Regions from separate parts of the Shewanella septentrionalis genome, predicted to be linked through region 2. Evidence: predicted binding sites of a transcription regulator. Region 2 holds the regulator's gene; each other region holds the start of a gene.
What was found. The regulator sigma-54, encoded in region 2, starts transcription at its own class of promoters, with help from an activator protein. The targets are predictions, from matches to a motif close to GTTGGCACGNNNNTNGNNT.
Positions count from the first base shown of each region.

Region 1 (7,759 bases), on a different contig from region 2:
CAAGTGGCCGATCCCCATGCTCAGGTACCGTTTCTGCCGTTGACATTAGAGATGGGGTCCTGGGCTTGGATAAAGAAAAACCCAAGGCAAATATTTAATTTTGCAGGTTTTTTTAATCCGCAGAAAACACATCGTCACCACAGAATTTTACGCAGGCACACAGTGCTGATGCAATTTATGATGGAAGCGGCCTACGCCCAATCGTTAGAGCAGTTAACGCCTGAACGTTTGGCTGAACTCACTGAGTGCGCGCGGCAGTATTGGTATCGGGAGCCACAGTCATGACAACTTGGGTGTTACTGCGGGGATTAATGCGTGATCAACGCCACTGGCATGGCTTCGATCAACGACTGCGACATAAAGGATTGCGAGTACTGACCCCAGATTTGCCGGGCAATGGGATGTTATCCAATAAGGCCAGTCCACTGAAGATTACCGATTATGCCCATGCCGTGTGGTTGCAATTGGATGAGCAGGTGCAAGAAGGCGAGACTATTTATCTTCTCGGTTTGTCTATGGGCGGTATGTTGGCGCTGGAAATGGCGCACCAGCGGCCTTGGCAGATAAGGCATGTTTTTGTATTAAACAGCAGTGCGGCGAATTTATCGCCTTGGTATCAAAGATTTAATCCACTGAATGCATTGAAGGCGTTTTGCTTGCGGGCTCGGGGTAAAGCCTTACATCCCATCGAGTCGACGATAGTGCGTTTAACCAGTTTTCGCCATCGGCGAGATTGCGATTTAATTGCCGAGTGGAGTGAATTTCGCCGCGAATCCTCGCCAACTATCCGTAACGCCTGGCGGCAACTGTGGGCGGCTTTTCAATATCAGTGTCCATTGACCGTGGAAGTACCAATAAGTGTGCTTTGCGGTGACCGTGATGCGTTGGTGAGCATGGCATCGAGTAAAGCTTTAGCGCAGCACTTTCACACGGATTTGATTGTATTAGCTTATTGCGGCCATGATGCGGCCATTGATGCCCCTGCAAAACTGGCACATTACCTGTTAGCGATTGCGACGCCGACTAAGCCGCAAACTGAGGTTCAAGAGGATGATGAACCTGCCCATGCTCAATATGTCCATACTCAATATAGTTGCAATGATTTACTGGAGGAGGAAATGGCCTTCAATGAGGCGATATTTTCAGTATGGGATGACAAAGCGCTATCCACTCATGAAACCAAATAATCGAGAGTGAATAGCGCAGTTAACTGATTGGCTTATTAAGCTTTAGCCACTACGGTTTGCCCTATCGGTGTTAGGCTGAATAACGCCAACTTAAGGTGCTGTATTCCAAAGGGAATACCGATAATTGTTACAAAACAGGCTAAGGCATGAGCTAGGTGGCCTATGGCTAACCAGATCCCAAACAGCAAAAACCAAATGATATTTCCCACCATGCCTAGGGCACCTGTGCCTAAATCGTCACGTCCGGTCAAGTGGCGACGGTTGATTTGTTCTTGGCCAAATGGCCAGAAGGTCATTTCACCGATAACAAAGCAGGCGCGGCCAAAGGGAATACCAATAATGCTGATAAAACACAGGATACCAGCGAGCCACCAAGCGAGTCCCATCACAAATCCACCGAGCACAAACCAAGCGATGTTGAATATTAAGCGTAATACTGCCATTGAAAACTCCTTAGGTTACTTTTTTAGCCTTTATCGTTAGCTGTAATGAATGCCGTTAGCTTTGATAAACTGAATATATGTCAATGACTAAGCGAGAAACGTGCCAATTTTTTAACACCGGTAAATCAATTGCTTACGGGTATTGTTCAAAACTGTATTTGTGATTTTCACTACATCTTCGCTAAATTGCTAATTTCTTAGGGGCAGATGAGCAAAGGCGGAGTTACACTAGCCATTCCATTAAAATGGCTTAAAAGCCCGAGTATTTAATCGTTTGAGTAGCCTCATGTTTGCAAATTCCCCCGTCGATATTTTTGCCTTTGCTGGTCGAGAAATATTTCTAAAACGTGATGATTTATTGCATCCAGCGTTTAGCGGCAATAAAGCGCGTAAATTCGGCTATTTTTTAGATCATGAGTTTGCCGGCATCAACAAGGTGATAGGTCATGGCTCACCCTTAGCGAACTCTTTGTATTCCCTATCAACATTGGCCAAGATGAAAGGCTGGCAGTGTGACTTTTATGTTGACCATATTGCCAGTCAAATAGTTAAACATCCCACGGGCAATTATGCTGCCGCCTTAGCAAATAGCGCCAATATTATCGACTTAAGTGTGTTAATAGCGCAAAAGCAGACGTTAACTCATGCGCAAGTCGACAATGTGGGATTGAGTTGCCAAGAGTATATCGAGGCTCAAGTGCTCGCGAATGAACCGACGGCACTGTTTATCCCAGAGGGCGGTCGCTGTTCCTACGCTGAATACGGGGTAAATGTATTGGCGCAAGAAATAGTGCAATTTGCGCAGGCGAATGATTTAGTCGATTTAACGGTATTTTTACCGTCGGGAACGGGGACGACGGCGTTATTTTTGAATCAGTACTTTATTCGTCAGCAAACGGCGATTCGCGTCGCGACTTGCGCCGTGGTGGGGGGCGATGATTATTTACGTTTACAATTCTCTATGCTTAATCCAAACACTCTCGAGCATCCACAGATAGTGAATGTCGGCAAAAAATATCACTTTGGTAAACTTTATCCGGAATTTTATGCCATGTGGCAGCGGATTTGCGCCTCAGGTATTCAATTTGAATTACTCTACGATCCCTTAGGTTTTATTGTGCTTGAGGATTATTTACAGCGTAGTGAACCAGGTCATGTGATGTATTTGCATCAAGGCGGATTATTGGGGAACGAGACTATGTTGCCGCGTTATCAGCGTAAATTTGGCCAAAGTAGCTATGCTCACGGTGCAGGATATTTACTTAGTGACGCTAAGACATAATGTGTTTGAAGCTGTGTCATGCCTAAGTTAAGCTTATGATATTGAATGATGGGGAATACTCATGACTGAAGCGGAATATCTTGCCAATTACGATCCTAAGGCTTTCAAGGCTCAGCTACTGACAGTGGATGCCGTATTGTTTACCTACCATGATCAGCAGCTTAAAGTACTCTTAGTGCAACGTTCAAACCATCCTTTTTTAGGTTTGTGGGGATTACCCGGAGGCTTTATCGATGAAAATTGCGATCAATCCTTAGAACAAACCGTATTACGTAAACTGCATGAGAAAACCGCGGTAGTGCCACCTTATATTGAGCAGCTTTGCACTGTGGGTAATAGCTGTCGCGATGTGAGAGGTTGGTCGGTGACAGTGTGTTACACCGCCTTGATGAGTTATCAAGCCTGCCAAATCCAGATTGATTCAGTGAGTGATGCTAAGTGGTGGCCATTAGAGGATGTGTTAAAGATGACCTTAGCGTTTGATCATCTGCAGTTAATTGAGCAAGCGCGGGAACGCTTAACACAGAAAGCCTTATATTCTTTAGTGCCAGGCTTTGCACTGTCTGAACCTTTTACCTTGCCAGAACTGCAGCATGTACATGAAGTTTTACTGGGTAAGCCTATCCAAGGTAAATCTTTTCGTCGGCGGGTTGAACAGGCCGATTTATTGATCGATACCGGATTAAAGCGCACTGAACGGGGGCGTCCTGCGAATTTATACCGCTTGAAACCCGATACCGCATCGTACCGATTCTTAAGAAATTTAGAATGTTGATCAAAGTCGTTGCAGATTGAAACGCGTTTTCATGGGGCTAATGACAACTGCTTATGTTTTAGATTTTGATATTACTCAACAGCTTTTTTCCTATTCAGTTACCTAAATTGCATATAGTGTCTAAAGGACACTATATGCAATTTAGGTATATCAATGGCTTTTATTTCGTCATAAATAGTCTAAAAATCAACTTTACATAATAATGTCTTTAAGACACTATTGGTTCTGTAGACAACAAGGGCGCCGTTAATTGCGGTAATCTTGCCATAGACAGGAGGTTAGTATGTCTCAACGTATTCAAGCATCTAAAAGCATTCAAGCGTATCAAGGCACAGTTAACACTCAACAACTGCAAGCCGATTTTTATCAGTTACCCGCAGCTAGTGATGAGGCTCATTACCGTTTATTTCAATTTGGCGCGGGGGAGAATCATGTTCAACTGCTGGTTCCTCCAGCGAAACGCGTCACACTTTTCTTCGGCTATCGTGGCGATCATTCCATCATGCAGCTCTTGCTGTTAACTGATGCATTACGCCGCAGCGGTGCAGAGCAAATCGATCTGTTACTGCCTTATATGCCGGGCGCCCGCCAAGATAGAGTGTGTAATGTGGGTGAGGCCTTATCGGTAAAAGTCTATGCCAGCCTGATTAATCAGCAGCAATATGCTTCAGTCAGCATTTTTGACCCGCACAGCGATGTCACCGCCGCATTGTTAGACCGAGTGCAAGTTATTGACAACCATAGCTTTGTCGCCGCGATTGCAGCTCAATTATCGGGTGAGCTAGTGTTAGTCTCGCCCGATGCAGGGGCGAATAAGAAAGTATTCGGCTTAGCGAAAGCGTTACAGGGAATGCCGGTGATCAGGGCCGATAAGCATCGTGATGTGGTCAATGGTCATATTATCGCTACCGAAGTGTTCTGTGATGATTTATCGGGTAAAACCTGCTTAATCGTCGATGACATTTGTGCTGGTGGCAGAACCTTTATCGAACTTGCCATCAAGTTAAAGCAAAAGGGGGCCCAAAGCGTCATTTTGATCGTGTCACATTATGAAGATAAGGCCAGCGAATCGGCTCTGCGCGAGGTGGGCATCGACAGATTATTTTGTACCGATAGTTTAGGTGTCCCTGCACATATTTCGAGCGAGTTCTGTGATTGCCATGCTGTTTTGAGTTATATGAATCATTAAGGAAAATATTATGTACTTGAATCCCGTTACCGCCATTGATGGTTACAAAGTCGACCACCGTCGTCAGTATCCCGATAATACTCAAGTGATTTTTAGTAACTTGACCGCCCGTAAATCCCGTCGTGGTTATACAGACCAAATGGTGTTTTTTGGCTTGCAGTATTTTATCAAGCATTTCTTGATCGACAGTTGGAACCGTGATTTCTTTCAACAACCCAAAGATCAGGTCATTCGCCAATTCTCCCGCCGTATCAATAACTATCTCGGGCCAAATAATGTCGGTACTCAGCATATTGAGGAGTTGCATAATTTAGGTTATTTACCAATAAAAATCATGGCATTACCTGAAGGCTCAGTGTATCCACTAAAAGTGCCTTGCTTGGTTTTGTACAATACCGATGAGCGGTTCTTTTGGTTGACCAATTACCTCGAAACCATCCTTTCCGCGAATGTGTGGGGTATGTGTACCAGTGCTACAACCGCGCTGCAATACCGCAAAATATTTGAGACTTACGCGCTAGAAACCGATGGTGACATCGCATTTGTTGATTGGCAGGGCCATGATTTTAGTTTCCGCGGCATGTATGGTGCAGAGGCTGCGGTAATGAGCGGCGCCGCCCATTTACTCAGTTTTACGGGTACAGATACCATTCCCGCGATTGATTTTCTTGAGCAATATTACCGTGCAGATAGTGATCATGAACTTGTCGGTGGCAGTGTGGCCGCAACGGAGCACAGTGTGATGTGTGCGGGTGGTATGGAGAATGAATTAGAGACGTTCCGCCGTCTGATTGAAGATATTTATCCTAGCGGCATTGTCAGTATCGTTTCTGATTCTTGGGATTTTTGGCAGGTGATGACAGAGTTCACCGTTGCCTTAAAAGACCGTATTCTTGCGCGTGAGGGCAAAGTGGTGTTTAGGCCTGATACGGGTTGTCCGGTGAAGATCATTTGTGGTGATCCACAAGCAGCTGTGGGGAGCCCTGAGTATAAAGGCGCTATCGAGTGTTTGTGGGATGTCTTTGGGGGCAGCACAACTGCCAAAGGTTACAAATTACTCGATAGCCATGTCGGGCTGATTTATGGCGATTCAATCACCATTGAGCGGGCTGAAGCCATTTGTGCCGGCTTAAAGGCCAAAGGTTTTGCGTCAACCAATATTGTGTTTGGGATTGGCAGTTTTACCTATCAACACGTGACCCGAGATACCGACGGTTACGCGGTGAAAGCGACCTTTGCGAAAGTTGATGGTAAAGACAGAGAAATATTTAAAGATCCTAAAACCGATGACGGTACTAAAAAATCAGCTAAGGGACTGGTTGCGGTGTTTAAAGATGAGCAAGGGCAATTTTATCTTAAAGATCAAGCGAGCTGGCAAGATGTTAACAATTGCGAGTTTGTCCCCGTATTTGCCGATGGTGAACTCTTAACTGAATATTCTTTGGCAGATATTCGCGCAAGGTTGGCAGAGTCCAGACGTTGAGCCTATAGAGTTGTAATTTTTAACGGCTATAGACAATAGCTAAGATAAAACTGGCAATGTGATTTCTATCAGGATCATATTGTCAGTTCAGTTCAGTTCAGTTCAGTTCAGTTATGAATTTATGTTCAGTCGTATAAGTAAAACGCCCCATCAATAGTTAAATGCAAATACAAGCGATTAAGGCAGCAACTGGTTTCGCTTAAGGATTTTATAGGTACGTTGGCCTATCTTTTCGAGGTTTTTTAAATCTTTTAGGCTGGGTATCGCATCTGAATATTGCCAATAGCTGATTTCTGCATCGAGCATTTCAAGCATTTTTTTCGAACAACCTAAACATTGTCCCTGGCACAATTGTGCTTCCGCTAGATTGAGCGGAATTGTCGCTTTGATCTGGCTTATCAAGCTTTGCATGGCGATTTGGGTATTGGGTTTTGACATAGATGAGGTACGTAACAGTATTCATGGGGATGAATATTAGCGGATGCTGTAGTGGAAGTAGGTGATCTAAGCTGGATTTGACTCATTTGGTTCGGCAGGTATCTGTGTGAGAGAGATACAGCCTGAACCAAATGTGTTCGTCATGATGACGTAAAAAAGGATAGCGTGTTCGTGACATTCGGCTATCAGTTTACTTAAGTGTTCGGTACTGCGAAGAGAATGGAAACCGATTAAATACACTTGAGCAAACGGGGTATTACAGTACTTATTTCTAACTTATCGTCTAATTTATTTTTTGACTTATTTGTTTGCGGACAATAACCATTTCATAAAGCTGATGGCTTCTGTACGTTTTGAAAAAGTCTGTCTGTTTTTACCTTGACGATCGGTAAAAGCAATTGAGGTTTTATTTACTGAGATTGAATCTACAGGGAAGTTCACTGTAATTTCATGTCCATTAATTTTGTATGACATATGCCACACTCCTTTTTGTTAATTCACCCATAGGTGAGATAGTTGTAACTATAAAATATCCTTAGCAATTTGCGAAAGATTCGTTCTATTGAGTATCGAGGTTACCCCATCTTTGATTCATTAATCAAGAGATGCTTAATCGATAAATAATACATGCTGTCGATTATGCCAATGGACTAACTTGATTCTGCCAGTTGACCATAGCTTAATGACAATACTATGACAGTGTGGAGAACAGTAAGTTCACAGACATAAGCACATGATTTTAGTGGTATCGAATGCTTGAGCTTATGGGGTTTTGCTTGTAGTAGGCTTTCTTTATGAGGACCGAACTCTGATTGCTAATAGTCAGGCTGGTTTAAAAAGGTAAACAACAAGGTGTTTCTCAAAACGACGTGCAGTATATCAATAAAAATAGCTTATGCAAGTTTAATTTTTATTCAATGTGATTATTTGTTGATTGATGTTGAGTTAACGTGAATTGTTTC
Region 1 is NZ_JAMTCC010000049.1:15,393-23,151, forward strand. Features, by position in the region: gene NE536_RS20165 (M14 family zinc carboxypeptidase) at 1-285, shown strand, start outside; gene NE536_RS20170 (alpha/beta fold hydrolase) at 282-1,187, shown strand; gene NE536_RS20175 (YccF domain-containing protein) at 1,223-1,630, opposite strand; gene NE536_RS20180 (pyridoxal-phosphate dependent enzyme) at 1,917-2,912, shown strand; gene NE536_RS20185 (NrtR DNA-binding winged helix domain-containing protein) at 2,974-3,687, shown strand; gene prs (ribose-phosphate diphosphokinase) at 3,971-4,876, shown strand; gene NE536_RS20195 (nicotinate phosphoribosyltransferase) at 4,887-6,359, shown strand; gene NE536_RS20200 (hypothetical protein) at 6,537-6,797, opposite strand; gene NE536_RS20205 (hypothetical protein) at 7,098-7,271, opposite strand.
Region 1: NE536_RS20175 (YccF domain-containing protein) is a predicted target of sigma-54. The motif match lies at 1,720-1,738, and genes of this name have one in related genera.

Region 2 (7,759 bases):
TTACGTCTGTCACAAGTACGTGCGGGTGAAGTGGGTAATTACTTGATGAGCAAAGGCGTCGCCTCTGCCCGTGTAAAATCAAAAGGCATGGGGGAAGCGAGTCCTATCGCATCAAATGCAAATGCAAACGGCCGCGCACAAAACCGCCGTGTTGAGATTGTATTAACGCCGACGGGTCAGTAGGCAAGTGAAGCATTCTAGTTTTACAAAAGTCGCCTGAGGGCGACTTTTTTGTTTCTGTGTTAGGCATATTTAGCGGTAAGTGCCTCGCAGATTTAAGCTAGACAATTTGTCCTCTCTAACCTGTGTTTTGGGTGATCTACACCACAATCACATCACAGCGGTTTGCTTCGGGATGAGTTCAGCTTGATCCCTTTATCGATTTCACGTTCTGTATGAGGATAAGTCACAAGAATGACTTTTAGCGCCCAGAGGAGAATATGACTATGATAAGCAAACACGTGTTAGTCGCCTTGAGTTTAAGCCCTGTCATCATGGTGGCTGCTGTACAAGGAATGCCGATGAAAGCCGAAGTGACCACAGGAGCGGCGCCGATAGAACTGCGCGCCGCAGGCAGTTTAAAGACTGCCATGAAAGATATTATTGCCGCTTATCAAGCCGAGTCGCACACGAGTGTTGCGGCACAATATGCGCCATCTGGTTTACTGTTAAAACGCATTCAAGAGGGTGAAAAAGTCGATATTTTTGCCTCGGCGAATATGAAACATCCGCAGGCATTAGTGGATGCGGGTCAGGGGAAAGCGGTGCAAATGTTTGCCCGTAATCAACTCTGCGCGGTTGCTCAGGATAATGTTCAGGTGACGAGTGCAACGCTACTCGATACCTTGTTAGATCCTAAGATCAAAGTTGGCACCTCAACCCCGAAAGCCGATCCGGCGGGTGATTATGCTTGGGCCGTTTTTGCTAAGGCCGAAGCGGTAAAACCCAATGCGAAAGCCGCGTTAGAGACCAAGGCATTGCAACTGACGGGCGGCCCTGAGAGTGCTAAACCACCTAAAGATCGCAATCCTTATGGCTGGGTGATGGAAAACAAACAAGCAGATATCTTTTTAACCTATTGCACTAATGCTGTGCTGGCTAAACAAGAAGTGCCGAGTCTACAAATCATCGACTTACCGCAGGAACTCGCCGTGGGGGCCGACTATGGTTTGCTGGTTTTGCAGGGCGCCAATGCTGCCGCAACGCCGTTAGCTGAGTTTATTCTATCGGCAAAAGGTCAAGCGATTCTGAGCAGTTATGGTTTTCAACCACCGGCAAAATAGTCTTTTCTAGTTTTTCAGCAGGATAAAAAAACGGCACCCTTTCGGTGCCGTTTTTGTTATAAACTCAAACTGTTAAAGCGTTAAAGCGTTAAAGCGTTAAAGCGTTAAAGCGTTAGTGCATCAGATAGAGCGTCGCTAATCCGAGGAAGGCGAATAGGCCAACCACGTCAGTGACTGTGGTGAGCACCATGCCGCCAGCGAGGGCAGGATCGATTTTAAGTCGTTTTAAAATCAATGGAATACTCGCACCTGCAAGCCCAGCCACTGTCATGTTGATCAGCATAGCGCTGCCAATTAATCCCGCCAGTGCCATATCATCCTTCCACAGCAACACGGCAATAAACACCAAAATCGACCACATTAAGCCATTGAGAAAACCAATCGATAATTCTTTACCAATAAGCCAACGGGCGTTGCTTTGGCCTATGTGGCCTAAGGCAATACCGCGGATCACGAGTGCTAAGGTTTGATTACCGGCCACACCGCCCATGCTAGGGACAATTGTCATCAAGATGGCGATGGTAGCAAATTGCTCGATAGTGCCTTCAAACATATTACTGACCGAGGAGGCGAGTAGCGCGGCGAACAAGTTAATCGTGAGCCAGAGTGAGCGACGTAGGGTACTTTTTAGCACTGGGCCGAAAGTATCCTCGTCATCGTCCATCCCCGCCATCCCCATCATGGAATGCTCGGCATCTTCGCGGATAACGTCGACCACGTCATCGATTGTGATCCGTCCTAGCAGCTTGCCATCTCTATCAACAACGGGAGCTGATACCCAGTCATTGCGTTCGAATTTCTGCGCCACTTCACTGTCGGACATGCTCACCGGAATACTTTGGATATCGGGGTCCATGATGTTGCGAATTGTGGTGCTTGGCGCGCAAGTCAGTAGATCTGCCAGCCTGACACCGCCGAGCACTTTGTCCTGTTTATCGACCACATATAAGGTATCTGTGGTGTCTGGCAGGTTGCCCCTTTGGCGAAGATAGCGCAGCACCACATCGATATTCACATCGGGTTTTAGAGTAACGGTATCTGTGTTCATCAAGCTGCCGGCGGTCTCATCGGGATAGGATAAAGCCTGTTCTACCCGCTGGCGGTTTTGTTCTGTCATCGACTGCAGCACTTGCTTGTAAACGGCGTCGGGAAGACTACGCAGAATATAGGCCAGATCATCGGTGTCCATGCTCGCTGTCGCTTTTGCAACCCGCTCAGGACTCATGCTGCGGATCAGCGGATCTTTGAGTTCTTCGCTTAACTCGTCGAGTATGTCGCCTATTTGTTCTTGATCGATAAGCTGCCACAGCACTTGTCTGGCGCTGGGTGGTGAGGATTCTAAGATCAGCGCGATATCTGAGGCGGCCATTTTCTGCAGCATATTACGCACGTGCACAAACATGCCACTGCTAAGCGCTTGGTTTAACTGGTCGAGACTATGTCCGGTGTGATCGTTTTCTGAATTATCTACGGGCATTTGTCCTCCATAGTTGTCCGCCACTGTGCGGCAAATTGGTTCGAGAGTGCGCTGCTTTGCGCAGGGCTGAGACTTAGCGGTGACTTCGCGATAGCTATGCTTCAGTCACAGATAGAGCGCTCTGGCATAGGTCATGCGTTTTACGCATAGATTAAGGCGGCTAAGACTAAGGTGAGTCAGCGGTAATGCTCGCTAGTGTAATCGCCTATGGTTCGTGCCGTCGAGCGACAAATATGTCGCCAAGCTTTTGAAACGAGATGTGAACTGCACAAATAAGCAGTGCTAAGTGTGATGTGTACTGATCTGAGTGCCTGTGCGGAACACTGAGTATGAAATCAAACTAACAGGCTTCGTCAAACTTAGCGTCGATTAAGGCACAAATGGCATCCAGAGCGGGCTCAGCATCTGGGCCTTCGGCGATAAGTTTAATGGTTTTACCCATGCCAGTCTCAAGCATCAATAAGCCAAGCACGCTGGCGGCCGATGCCTGTTTATCGCCTTGTATTAAGGTGATGGTCGCATCAAACTCGGATGCCAGTACCACCAACTTAGTGGCGGCACGGGCATGTAATCCCAGTTTGTTACAGATGGTGATCTGACGTTCAAGCTTTGGCATTATTCAGCTCTCGATGGCGGGCATAAACTTTATGTTTACCGTTACTAAAGCGTTTAGCCAATTGCTCTGCGACGTAAACCGATCTGTGTTGTCCACCCGTGCAGCCAATCGCTACAGTTAAATAACTGCGATTGTTGCGCTCGAGATGCGGCAGCCAAGTTTCCAGTAAATTTTCGATTTGCCAGATGAACTTATTCACGAGTGGTTGACGATTTAAGAACTCAGCCACGGGCTCATCTAAGCCTGTCAATGGACGCAGCGCCAGTTCCCAGTGTGGGTTAGGCAGAAAGCGTACATCAAACATAAAGTCGGCTTCGGTTGGCATACCGTGCTTAAAGCCAAAGGACTCGAAGTTAATCACTAACTCTTTATCGACGCTGCCGAGCAGAATTTGTCTCACTTGATCGCTTAAATCATAGATATTCAAATTCGACGTATCTATGTAGTGATCGACCAGTTTTGACATAGGCTCGAGCAGTTTCCCTTCCAGCTTTATCGCTTCTTGCAAAGAGACTTGGCTCTTCGACAAAGGATGCAAACGGCGGGTCTCGCTGTAACGCTTAAGCAGAATTTTATCGCTGGAATTGAGGAAGAAGCTGGTTAACTCAGTATCAGGAGGCAGGCTCGCGAGTTGCTTCACTAAGACTTTATCCTGCTCAGGCATGTTACGCACGTCGACACTGATGGCGACGAGATCGTTACTGCCTTTGAGTTGCTCAAGCAAAGTGCCGATTAAGGGCAAGGGAAGGTTATCGACACAATAATAGCCGAGATCTTCGAGTACCCTTAGGGCGACAGATTTGCCTGAGCCTGAGCGGCCCGACACTATGACCAGTTTCATCCAGTGATTACCTGATAGAGTTCCGTTTCATCATGCGTCTTGCGTAATTGCTTTAATATTTGCTTGTCGCTCAGCTTTTCGGCCATGCAAGACAAGGTACTTAAGTGTTGCTGACATTGGTCAGCAGGCACCAGTAGTGCAAATAAAATATCAACAGGTTGCTTATCGATAGCATCGAATGCTATCGGCTCTTCACACTTAATGAGTATGGCAATGGGCTGATCTATATCGGCTAGTCGACCATGTGGAATGGCGATGCCGTTACCTATACCTGTGCTCCCCATCTTTTCGCGCGCCACTAGGCTTTCGAATATCTCTTGAGATGAGAGGGTCGGGTACTGGGCAGCGACTAAGTCGCTGATGAGTTCCAGTACCTTTTTCTTGCTGCCCGGAGTGGCGCAGGTAGTGCACTCCGGCCGCAGTATGGTACAAAGTTCCATTATTAGTGTTTTGTTAACTTCTCTTTGTGTTTAATAACCTGACGATCAAGCTTGTCAATCAGGGCGTCTATAGCGGCATACATGTCAGCATGCTCTGAAGTAGCAAAAACTTCACCACCGATAAGATTTATTCTCGCTTCGGCAATCTGTTGCATTTTCTCGACATTGAGCACAACGTGCACATTATTGATCTGTTCGAAATGGCGTTCAAGTTTTGAAAACTTTTCTTCTACATATGCGCGTAACGATTCGGTAATTTCGACATGGTGTCCACTCAGGTTTATTTGCATAGAAACGTCCTCCGATATCCACTGTAGGTTATAAACTTTTACGCTGATTAGAAGGCGGAATGAGCATAGCCTCTCGGTACTTCGCAATGGTTCTGCGGGCTACGTTGATCCCTTGTTCTGCCAGAAGTTGTGCCATCTTACTGTCGCTTAATGGTTTTTTCTGGTTTTCCGCTGCAACCAGTTTCTTAATGAAGGCTCTGATTGCTGTGGATGAGCACTCCCCACCATCGTCAGTTCCGACGTGGCTAGAGAAGAAGTATTTTAGTTCAAAAAGTCCCTTAGGGGTATGCATGTATTTCTGTGTCGTCACCCTTGAGATGGTCGACTCATGCATTTCTACCGCTTCGGCAATATCGTTCAGCACCATAGGTTTCATGGCTTCTTCACCGTATTCAAAGAAACCTTGCTGATATTGGACGATACAGTTCGCCACCTTCAACAGGGTATCATTACGGCTCTCTAAACTCTTGATAAACCATTTAGCCTCTTGCAGATGACCACGAATAAATTGGCTATCGGCTTGGCTTTTAGTGCTGCGCGCCATCGAGGCATAATGTTGGTTTACATTGATTTTTGGCATGCAGTCAGGATTCAGCTCAACCACCCAGCGGCCATTTTTCTTCGACACAGACACATCTGGGATGACGTATTCGTCATCGTTGGGCGTAATCAATAAACCTGGGCGAGGATTGAGGGTTTGGATAAGCGCGATGCCGTCTCTTAACTCATCCTCTTTTAATTTAGTCTTACGCATCAACAATCTAAAATCGCGGGCGGCGATCAGATCTAAATGATCTTTGATCAGCATGCGGGCGTTTTCTAGGTTGGGCGTATCAGCGGCGAAATGCGACAGTTGGATCAACAGGCACTCGCTTAAATCGCGGGCGGCAACACCAATGGGATCAAAATGTTGAATGCGCTTGAGTACGGCTTCTACTTCGTCGAGCTCAACCTCAGAATTGCCCATGGCTTCGAGGATTTCGTCAGTGCTTTGGGTGAGATAGCCTTGATCGTCGATGGCATCAATAATGGCGGTGGCAATGGCTAAATCGGTTTCAGAAAACGGCGTGAGGTTTTTTTGCCATTCTAAGTGTTCATACAAGCCTTCACTGGTCTCACCTTGGAAGGGCATATCGTCTTCACGACTGCCACCGGGGCCAGAATTAGGAGAGGCGGTGAACACTTCATCCCATGTGGTGTCCATGGGGAGTTCGTCGGGCATGGACTCTTTCGTGAGCGACTCTGCCGTATCTATGGTGGAGCTGTCTTTTTCTGGCGGCAGGGTGCTAGATTCACTGAAATCCGTATCGGATAGCGTTTGGTTTACAGGGTCTTTAGTGGCGTCGAATTGATCCTCTTCCAGCTCGAGAAGGGGATTAGAATCTAAGGCTTGCTGGATCTCTTGCTGCAGTTCTAATGACGACAGTTGCAACAGACGGATGGCCTGTTGTAATTGTGGCGTCATGGTTAACTGTTGACCCAGTTTGAGCTGGAGTGACGCTTTCATGTTACCGCTGATCCCTACGTTATTATTGTTGGATGAGGTCGCTTGTTATCATCTTGAGTGGAGTCCAATGGTGGCATAAATTGCCTGCATTGGCTCCGCTTGATTAACTATAGCCTGAATTGTTCACCTAAGTACACAGCCCTAACTTGCTGATTGTCTAAGATCTCTGCGGGTGTTCCTTCGGCAATCAAGTTTCCGTGACTCACGATATAGGCATGTTCACACACATCTAATGTCTCACGGACATTGTGGTCTGTGATCAACACGCCAAGGCCACGACTTTTGAGCTGTTCGATAATCTTTTTAATGTCGATAACCGAAATCGGATCGACACCAGCAAAGGGTTCATCGAGCAAAATGAACTTAGGATTTGCTGCTAACGCCCGCGCAATTTCGACACGGCGACGTTCACCGCCCGACAATGACATGCCTTGGCTGTCACGGATGTGGGTGATGTGGAACTCTTCAAGCAGATGCTCTAGCTCTTCTTCCCTTTGCTCTTTTTTTAGTTCTTTACGCGTTTGCAGCACGGCCATGATGTTGTCATGGACGGTCAGTTTACGAAAGATACTGGCTTCCTGTGGCAAGTAACCTATGCCTTTGCGGGCGCGCAGGTGCATAGGATCTGCGGTTAAATCATCATCGTCGATAAAGATGTGGCCTTTATCGCTCTTAACCAGACCGACGACCATGTAAAAGGTGGTAGTTTTACCCGCGCCGTTCGGGCCGAGCAGTCCAACAACTTGACCTGTCTTTACCGTTAGACTGACGTCTTTAACCACTTGGCGACTCTTATAACTCTTCGCCAGATTTTGTGCTCTTAGGGTGATTTGGGTCATTTAGAGTCCTGCTTTTTCACAGGTTTATCCGCTGGCGCGTCTGGTTTGGCATCATCTTGATAGCTTTCAGGCTGAATAATAGTGATCACGCGATCGTCACCACTACCTGTGCTTTCTGCAATCAATTTTTGCTGGATGATGTTATAGCGGATCACATTACCCGTCACTTGGCTACCTGCTTGATCTAACGAAGCTTGGCCTTTCAGTGTCAGGGTACGGCTTGCCATATCGTAACGAATTTCTTTCGCGCTCGCCGAGGCTGGACGGCCATCGTCTAACACTTGGCTGTAAGTTGCGGGGTTACCAGTGGCCACTAAAATTTTGCTATTTTCACCTTCGGCAGAAAATGCACGCAGTTCATTTGCTTGGATTTTTATCGAGCCTTGGGTAACTTCCACCGGACCAAAGAAGATGATCTGGTTGTTCTTGATATCTGCCGTTTGGCTCACTGCTTTGATTTTAACTT
Region 2 is NZ_JAMTCC010000011.1:44,336-52,094, forward strand. Features, by position in the region: gene NE536_RS08140 (YiaD family glycine zipper/OmpA-like lipoprotein) at 1-183, shown strand, start outside; gene NE536_RS08145 (molybdate ABC transporter substrate-binding protein) at 447-1,283, shown strand; gene mgtE (magnesium transporter) at 1,396-2,760, opposite strand; gene NE536_RS08155 (HPr family phosphocarrier protein) at 3,101-3,376, opposite strand; gene rapZ (RNase adapter RapZ) at 3,363-4,217, opposite strand; gene ptsN (PTS IIA-like nitrogen regulatory protein PtsN) at 4,214-4,657, opposite strand; gene hpf (ribosome hibernation promoting factor) at 4,660-4,947, opposite strand; gene NE536_RS08175 (RNA polymerase factor sigma-54) at 4,976-6,454, opposite strand; gene lptB (LPS export ABC transporter ATP-binding protein) at 6,562-7,293, opposite strand; gene lptA (lipopolysaccharide transport periplasmic protein LptA) at 7,290-7,759, opposite strand, start outside.

Region 3 (7,759 bases), on a different contig from region 2:
CATTTATCGATCACGAGCTGATATTGATCGGCAATCTTACGTGGACTAAACCAACTATCTGAAGGCTTTAAGGTATCGGAATAGAGGGTGTTTTCGAATTCGATGATTTTATCGAGCGCAGCATCACTGCCAGAGTTGGCGTAAAACATCAATCGATAGCTTTGCATCCGCAAAGAACCCGAGGCGTTAATCGCCTTAGCGTCGCCCAAGCTGTAAGACAAATTGATGATAGCAAAGGTTGATAAACTGCTAGAAAGCAGAATGAGTACTAACATTAATCCTAAGATTTTTGAGGTTAGACTGCCTCGTTTCATTAATCCGCTATTCATTTTAATGGCCGCTGTTATGGCACTTTGCAGTGGTTTTTACATTAGAAAATAATGTAATACATTAACAAAAGTATAGAAGTGTGAACAACAACACCTTTACATTTTGATCTAGCGCAAACTTCGACCTAGATACCCCCTAAGAGGTATATGTTTAGCGGGATTAACTCACTAAGTTTGACCATGGAGATGTCGTGATTTACAACAATAATGCAACACGGAGATGAGATGATGAAGAAGATGACAGGTAAGTCCTTTGCACTAAGTGCACTGGTTGCCGCCAGCTTCATGGCGGCGGGCGCAATGGCGAGTGATAAAACTGAGCCTCGCAACGAAGTTTATAAAGACAAATTTGCTAATCAATACGCTAGCTGGCATGACACAGATAAAAGCACTGAGAATACCGATGTGTTAGCCTCGGACCCGAGCTTAGTCGTGCTGTGGGCAGGTTATGGTTTTGCGAAAGATTACAACGCACCACGTGGCCACATGTATGCCATTACGGATGTGCGTAACACTCTGCGTACTGGCGCACCAGCCAATGCGGAAGATGGTCCAATGCCTATGGCTTGTTGGAGTTGTAAGAGCCCAGATGTGCCGCGTTTGATTGAAGAACAAGGCGAAGATGGTTACTTCAAAGGCAAATGGGCAAAAGGCGGCCCAGAAGTGGTGAACACCATAGGCTGCGGTGACTGCCATGAGAAAGGCACGCCAAAACTGCGTATCTCTCGCCCCTTTGCTGAACGTGGTATGGAAGCATTAGGCACACCTTTTGCCAAAGCGTCTAAAAAAGACAAGCAATCAATGGTCTGCGGTCAGTGTCACGTTGAATACTACTTCGAGAAAAAAGAAGGCAGAAAAGGTTTCGTTAAATTCCCTTGGGATATGGGCACAACCGTTGAGCAAATGGAAACCTATTACGACGGTATTGAGTTCTCAGATTGGACGCATGCGCTGTCTAAAACCCCTATGTTAAAAGCGCAGCATCCTGGCTATGAAACTTGGAAACTCGGTGTTCATGGTAAGAATGATGTGAGCTGTGTTGATTGTCACATGCCAAAAGTGACCAACGACAAGGGTCGTAAGTACACAGATCATAAAGTGGGTAACCCATTTGATCGTTTTGAAGAAACCTGCGCGACGTGCCACAGCCAAAGTAAAGAGTTCTTAGTCGGCTTGACCAACGAACGTAAAGCTAAAGTGAAAGAGTTAAAAGGCCGCGCCGAAGCGCAACTGGTGAAAGCGCACTTTGAAGCCGCAGCCGCTTGGAAAGCGGGTGCAACTGAAGCGGAAATGAAGCCTATTCTAACCGATATCCGTCATTCACAATGGCGTTGGGACTATGCGATTGCTTCACACGGCGCTGCTGCTCACGCTCCTGAAGAAGTCTTACGTATTTTAGGTACCGCGGTAGATAAAGCGGCTGATGCGCGGGTTAAATTAGCGCAACTGTTGGCGAAAAAAGGCATCACAGATCCTGTCGCTATCCCTGATATTTCGACTAAAGCTAAGGCACAAGCCGCTTTAGGTATGGACATGGAAAAAATGAATGCTGAGAAAGAAGCATTTAAGAAGGACATGTTACCTAAGTGGGATGAAGAAGCGAAAAAACGCGAAGCCACTTATAAATAATACTTAAGTAGACTTCAAAATAATAAAAAGCTCCTATATAGGGAGCTTTTTTTATATCCTTTATTAAAGGATAAATATTAAATTTTTATTTCAATTCTATATTTTTTGCATTAAGGTGTGCGCCGCTAGGAGAGCAGGTTCGTTTAAATAAAAAATTTAAATGGATATTAATGATAATGGAATAAGCAATGCTGAGATTGTTTCTTCGTTATCTTCATCTTTTACTCCTAGCTTATAATCATATAAGGGAATACTTTGATGAAAAAAATTACCGCGCTTGCAATATTATTAGGTTTCGTAAGTGTTAATGCCGCTGCTGCACAAGATAACTCATTTCAGCATGAAGCAGGCCTAAAATATAGCGCAAATTCTGAAGAGTTCAGCGATGGTCTGTGGAACGCGAATTATCGTTACTACATTAGCCCAGTTGACCAAACTAAAGGTCCTTATGCGCTTAATGGATTTTTAGCTCAAACGTCTAATGTTGGCGTTAATTACAGCAATTATGATGAATCAGATTTAGATACCATTGGTGTTGATGGCACTTATGTATTTGCTTCTAAATGGTTTATTGCTGCTAACTATCAACGTTCTGAAATCGGCAGTTTTGACTGGAACACTTACGGTGCAGAAGTCGGTTATTACTTCAACGATAGCTCTGCAGTATCTGCTTTCTATAACGATGGCAGCGATAGCATCGAAGAATCATACGGTTTAAAAGTGCGTAGCTTTATTGCACTACAATCAACCACTGGTGTTGATTTGAGCGCAAACTGGACACATCAAGATTCTGACGACACATTCAATTTAGGTGCTGATTGGTATGTGACTAAATCATGGTCTGTTGGTCTAGGTTATACTGATGATGGTCATGATGATACTTTCGTATTAAAAACCGCTTATTGGTTACGTCTATCTGATAGCTTCTCTGCAAACTTTGAATTAGCTAGAGAATTAGATTCAGATGCTGATGGTGTATTTATTGGTTTAGGTCTGACTGGTCGTTTCTAATTTAATTTTTGTAACGATTATTTAATATAAAGGTCACAAGTTAATGTGACCTTTATTCTTTTGCTCTAAATGAATTTAAGACTATTTTATCAGTTTTAATAATGCCCTAAAGCGCTCGCCTTGGGCTTGATGTTGTAATTCAAATAATAGCGATTCCACGTTAGTTAATAAGGCGCCTCTGGCCGTCATCATCTGAATACCCAGTTGTTTATTATCGGCACTGCGTGACGAGACGCCATCTGCGACGAGATGCACCGAATATTGCTGTTCTATAAGGTCACAACAGGTTTGATAAACACACACATGGGTTTCAATGCCCGCCAGTATGACGTGTTTACGATTTGTCTTAGTGAGTGCCTGCGCAAACTCTTCACAGTGCCAACCGCTAAAATGTTGCTTGGCAATGGGGGAGCCGGTTTTCTCCAGCAAGGTTTGAAGCCCAGGACTGGTTGCTCCGAGCTTATCGGGTAGCTGTTCTAACCACAGTATGGGAATTTCAAATAATTGTGCACCTTGGATTAAGGTCTGTAGTTGTTGGTGCAGCTTGTCACTGTTATCCATGATTTGTGCAAGTTTTCCCTGCACATCGACGATAACGAGAACACATTCTTCGGGTTTTAACATCGGGCCTTCCTTCTGCGCTTGATGATTGTCTTAGTGATGATCTTCGCTTTTGTCTAAGAGCTTGTGCTGTGATGCTCAGATTTCATCTCGATTTACGCTTCCCCAGTAGACCCCAATTTAACCTTGTTACCAATAGGCCTAAGGTCGAATAGCTGTTGCACTTAAACTGCTCACTAAAAGAGTGCGTTGCACTTGTTTGTGCTCGATCATGGTGCATTTTTAACCTTTAAAAATAACCTTGTTTAGTTAAAGTGTAAAATAATCAGTAAGTTAAATTGTTGGCCTAATGATTGAATTACCTTTGATACAAGTTAATAACAATCGCGTTTTTTTGGAGGTCAGGATGAAACTAGTCAGCGCTATCATCAAGCCATTTAAGTTGGATGATGTCCGTGAAGCTATCGCCGGAATAGGTATTGAAGGCATGACGGTGACCGAAGTTAAAGGTTTTGGCCGTCAAAAAGGGCACACAGAGCTGTATCGTGGCGCCGAGTATCAGGTGGATTTTTTGCCAAAAGTAAAACTAGAAATTGCCACTAAGGCTGAAAATCTCGACATGTTGATTGAGGCCATTACCACTGCGGCCCATACGGGGAAAATTGGCGACGGTAAGATCTTCGTCGTCGACTTAGAACAAGCTATCCGTATCCGTACGGGTGAACTCGATACAGAAGCGCTATAAGGGGCTGACAATGGAAGAATTAACAAAATTAGGCGGCACAGTCACTGAACTACGCTTTGCACTCGATACTTTTTACTTTTTGATTTCTGGTGCGTTAGTTATGTGGATGGCGGCGGGATTCGCCATGTTAGAAGCGGGTTTAGTTCGCTCTAAAAACACCACTGAAATTTTAACTAAGAACGTTGTGTTGTACGCGATTGCCTGTGTGATGTATCTGCTGGTTGGCTACAACATCATGTATGTGGATAACACTGAAGGGGGTTGGTTGCCATCGATTGGTACCTTAATCGGTTCTCAATCATCAGATGCGAGCCATGCATTAGAATCTGACTTCTTCTTCCAAGTGGTGTTTGTGGCAACGGCGATGTCAATTGTCTCTGGCGCTGTGGCGGAACGGATGAAGTTATGGGCTTTCCTGTTCTTCTCTGTGGTGATGACAGCGGTTATCTATCCAGTAGAAGGGTATTGGACTTGGGGCCAAGGTTTTATCTCTAAACTGGGCTTTGTGGACTTTGCGGGTAGCGGTATTGTGCACATGACAGGTGCGACGGCGGCGATTGCGGGTGTGTTATTGCTCGGTGCGCGTAAGGGGAAATACGGCCCTAACGGTCAAGTGAATCCTATCCCTGGCTCTAATTTGCCGATGGCAACCTTAGGTATGTTTATTCTGTGGATGGGCTGGTTTGGCTTCAACGGTGGCTCGCAATTAATGGTGTCGGATGCGGCGAATGCGAGCTCAGTGGCAAAAGTGTTTGTTAATACCAATACTGCGGCGGCGTTCGGTGCTATCTCTGCGCTTATCGTGTGTAAGATGATTTGGGGTAAAGCGGATTTGACCATGATACTCAACGGTATTTTGGCGGGTTTAGTGGCGATTACTGCAGATCCTCTTTCACCTTCACTGTTAATGGCGGGTGTGATTGGCTTAGTTGCGGGCGGCGTGGTGGTGTTCTCGATTGTGGGCTTAGATCGCATTAAGATCGACGATCCAGTGGGCGCTATTTCAGTACATGGCGTGGCTGGCTTCCTTGGGCTAATGTGTGTGCCATTATCCAACGCAGATGCGACCATTACTGGGCAGTTGACCGGTGCTGCCTTCATCTTTACTTGGGTATTCTGTTCATCCTTTGTGGTTTGGTATGTGATTAAGAAAACCATGGGGATCCGTGTGACAGAGGAAGAAGAATACAATGGTATGGATGCGTCTGATTGCGGTATCGATGCCTATCCAGAGTTTGTTACTGTTAAAAATGCTGGCTAAGTAAACTGGCGAATTAATTGTGATTCAACTTGATGCCTAGCGTGGATCGAGGGATAGTAAAGCAGAGCTTAGGCTCTGCTTTTTTTATGGATCATCGCAATGGTTGAAGCTCAGGGAGTTTAAGGGTGAAGGTATAAGTCGGTTGCCGCGCATTACTGCTTCCTTGCAGCATTATTTACCTGCACCATTTACTGCACGAATAAAGGAGTGAACTATGAGCTTAAATGCCACAGCAGTCGGTCAATTTACGCGACTCAGTCTTATCGTCATTTCTGGCTTGATATCAGTCTCTGCCTTAGCAGGAGAAGTCATCGTTAATCGCTCGAGTGAGTCTGTCGATGCCTTTGCTGTGCGCGATCAAGTGCTCAAAGATTTTGAGTGGCAGGAGTCGCTGCGTCGTCAGCAGCAGATCCAAATTCTGCAGGCTTTACCTTTAGGTTGTATTACTGTGATGAAGCCCTATCGCTATTTCACCTGTGGGGAACATAACTATCGGCCATACCATTACCAGCAGCGCGAGTTATACATAGAGGTTGATCGACCTTCGCAGTAACTAACTTGCTAAATCACTTACAGTTATTTTTTAACGATACGATTGTCATTTTTTGTAACCATTTTATGTCGTCTTTTTCGCCATTTGTAATAAGCTCAAATAGGAGCTAATGGTGTGGGAGGACATATGTCGAAACTATTCCGAGCCGTATACCTGAGTGCCATCATGGGCACTGCACTCAGTCAGTTGTTTGCCTGTAGCTCGACGACCATCGAGCCTGATCCGTCTGATCTTGAGTCGCTACTTGCCGATTCACTGTTTTCCTCTGTCGCCGATATTCCTTCAGTTGCGGATATTTTTTATTTGCCGCCAGAGGTGGTGACAGACGTAAAGCGTAGCTATGATAAATACACTTTTTCCCACAATAACGCCATGTTAGCCAACGAATGGTTAGCCAGTTATATCAATGCCAGTCAAACCAATAGCGCTAAAATTGATTTTCGCTATCAAGATAACCTGACCCAAATTGCCCGTGAAACCTACGCCCAAAGGGCGGGGAATTGTATGTCCTTAGTGGTAATGACTTCTGCGCTGGCGGACATATTGAATGTGGGCGCTGAGTATCAAGATATCGCTATTGAACCCGTATGGGACAAGCAAGGGGATTTCTATTTAATCAATGGTCATGTGAACTTACGCTTACTTCCGCCCGAGAATTTGCATTCAGTCTATGTGTCATCTTCGGCAATCTTAGTGGACTTTATGCCTGAGCGCGCCCTACGAGGATATGGTAAGACCCGAGTGAATAAGCAGACCTTAATCAGCATGTTTTACAACAATATGGCGGCAGAATCTTTGGTGAATGGCGATTTAGACAGAGCCTATGCCCTTATAAAAGCGGGCTTAAACGTCGGCCAGTTTGTGCCCTCACTCAATACGCTCGCCATCATTTACCGGCATAAAGGGGATGAGAAACGGGCCGAACAGGTGTATCGCTATGCCCTTAAGTTTGAAGCGAAAAATTTAACCACGCTTTATAACTTAGCCTTGATTTTGGGGGATCAGGGGCGGCTTGATGAGTGGGCCGAAATCAATAAAGTGCTTGAATTAGCAAGGATACATAATCCCTATTATTACTATGATATGGCGCAGCAAGCCTTTGATGAGCATCAATACGACGAGGCTTTGGCTTGGTATCAAAGGGCGTTGGCTAAGGCCGATTATCGGCATGAATTCTTCTTCGGTTTATCAAAAACCTATTGGGCGCTGGGGGATGAAAAGCGTGCCAAACTGAATATGGAAAAAGCGCTGGCTTTGAGCCGCGATGATTCAGAGCGTCACCGTTATCAGAACAAGTTACAAGTCATGCTGCACCATTAGTATTGGCCTGCTCTAGCATCCAGTTCTCTTGCATAGAGAGCTGGATCAATTGCACTCATTCAAGCGTTTAGTCGTTAATACCTTAGCTGACAGGCATGGATAGCTCACTCGTACTTGCCGCAATCATTCCCCGCTTGCTTTTTATCCGCCATATTCGATTTTGTTCATTAAGGCTGTGAGTTAGCTGGCATATTTGAATTTTGATTTTTTTAAAATATATTAAAACAATAAGTTATATTTGATTTTTTGAAATGGAGACAACTTGGTTGCATTGGCGCTTGAGACTCGATAAATTGAACTCAGTATTGCAGTTGAGATCCCTTATCGCAGCGATAGAAATAGCCTAAAAC
Region 3 is NZ_JAMTCC010000035.1:33,796-41,554, reverse strand. Features, by position in the region: gene narQ (nitrate/nitrite two-component system sensor histidine kinase NarQ) at 1-329, opposite strand, end outside; gene nrfA (ammonia-forming nitrite reductase cytochrome c552 subunit) at 555-1,958, shown strand; gene NE536_RS17815 (putative porin) at 2,217-2,969, shown strand; gene NE536_RS17810 (hydrolase) at 3,051-3,593, opposite strand; gene NE536_RS17805 (P-II family nitrogen regulator) at 3,937-4,275, shown strand; gene NE536_RS17800 (ammonium transporter) at 4,286-5,536, shown strand; gene NE536_RS17795 (hypothetical protein) at 5,751-6,089, shown strand; gene NE536_RS17790 (tetratricopeptide repeat protein) at 6,216-7,409, shown strand.
Region 3: NE536_RS17805 (P-II family nitrogen regulator) is a predicted target of sigma-54. The motif match lies at 3,871-3,889, and genes of this name have one in related genera.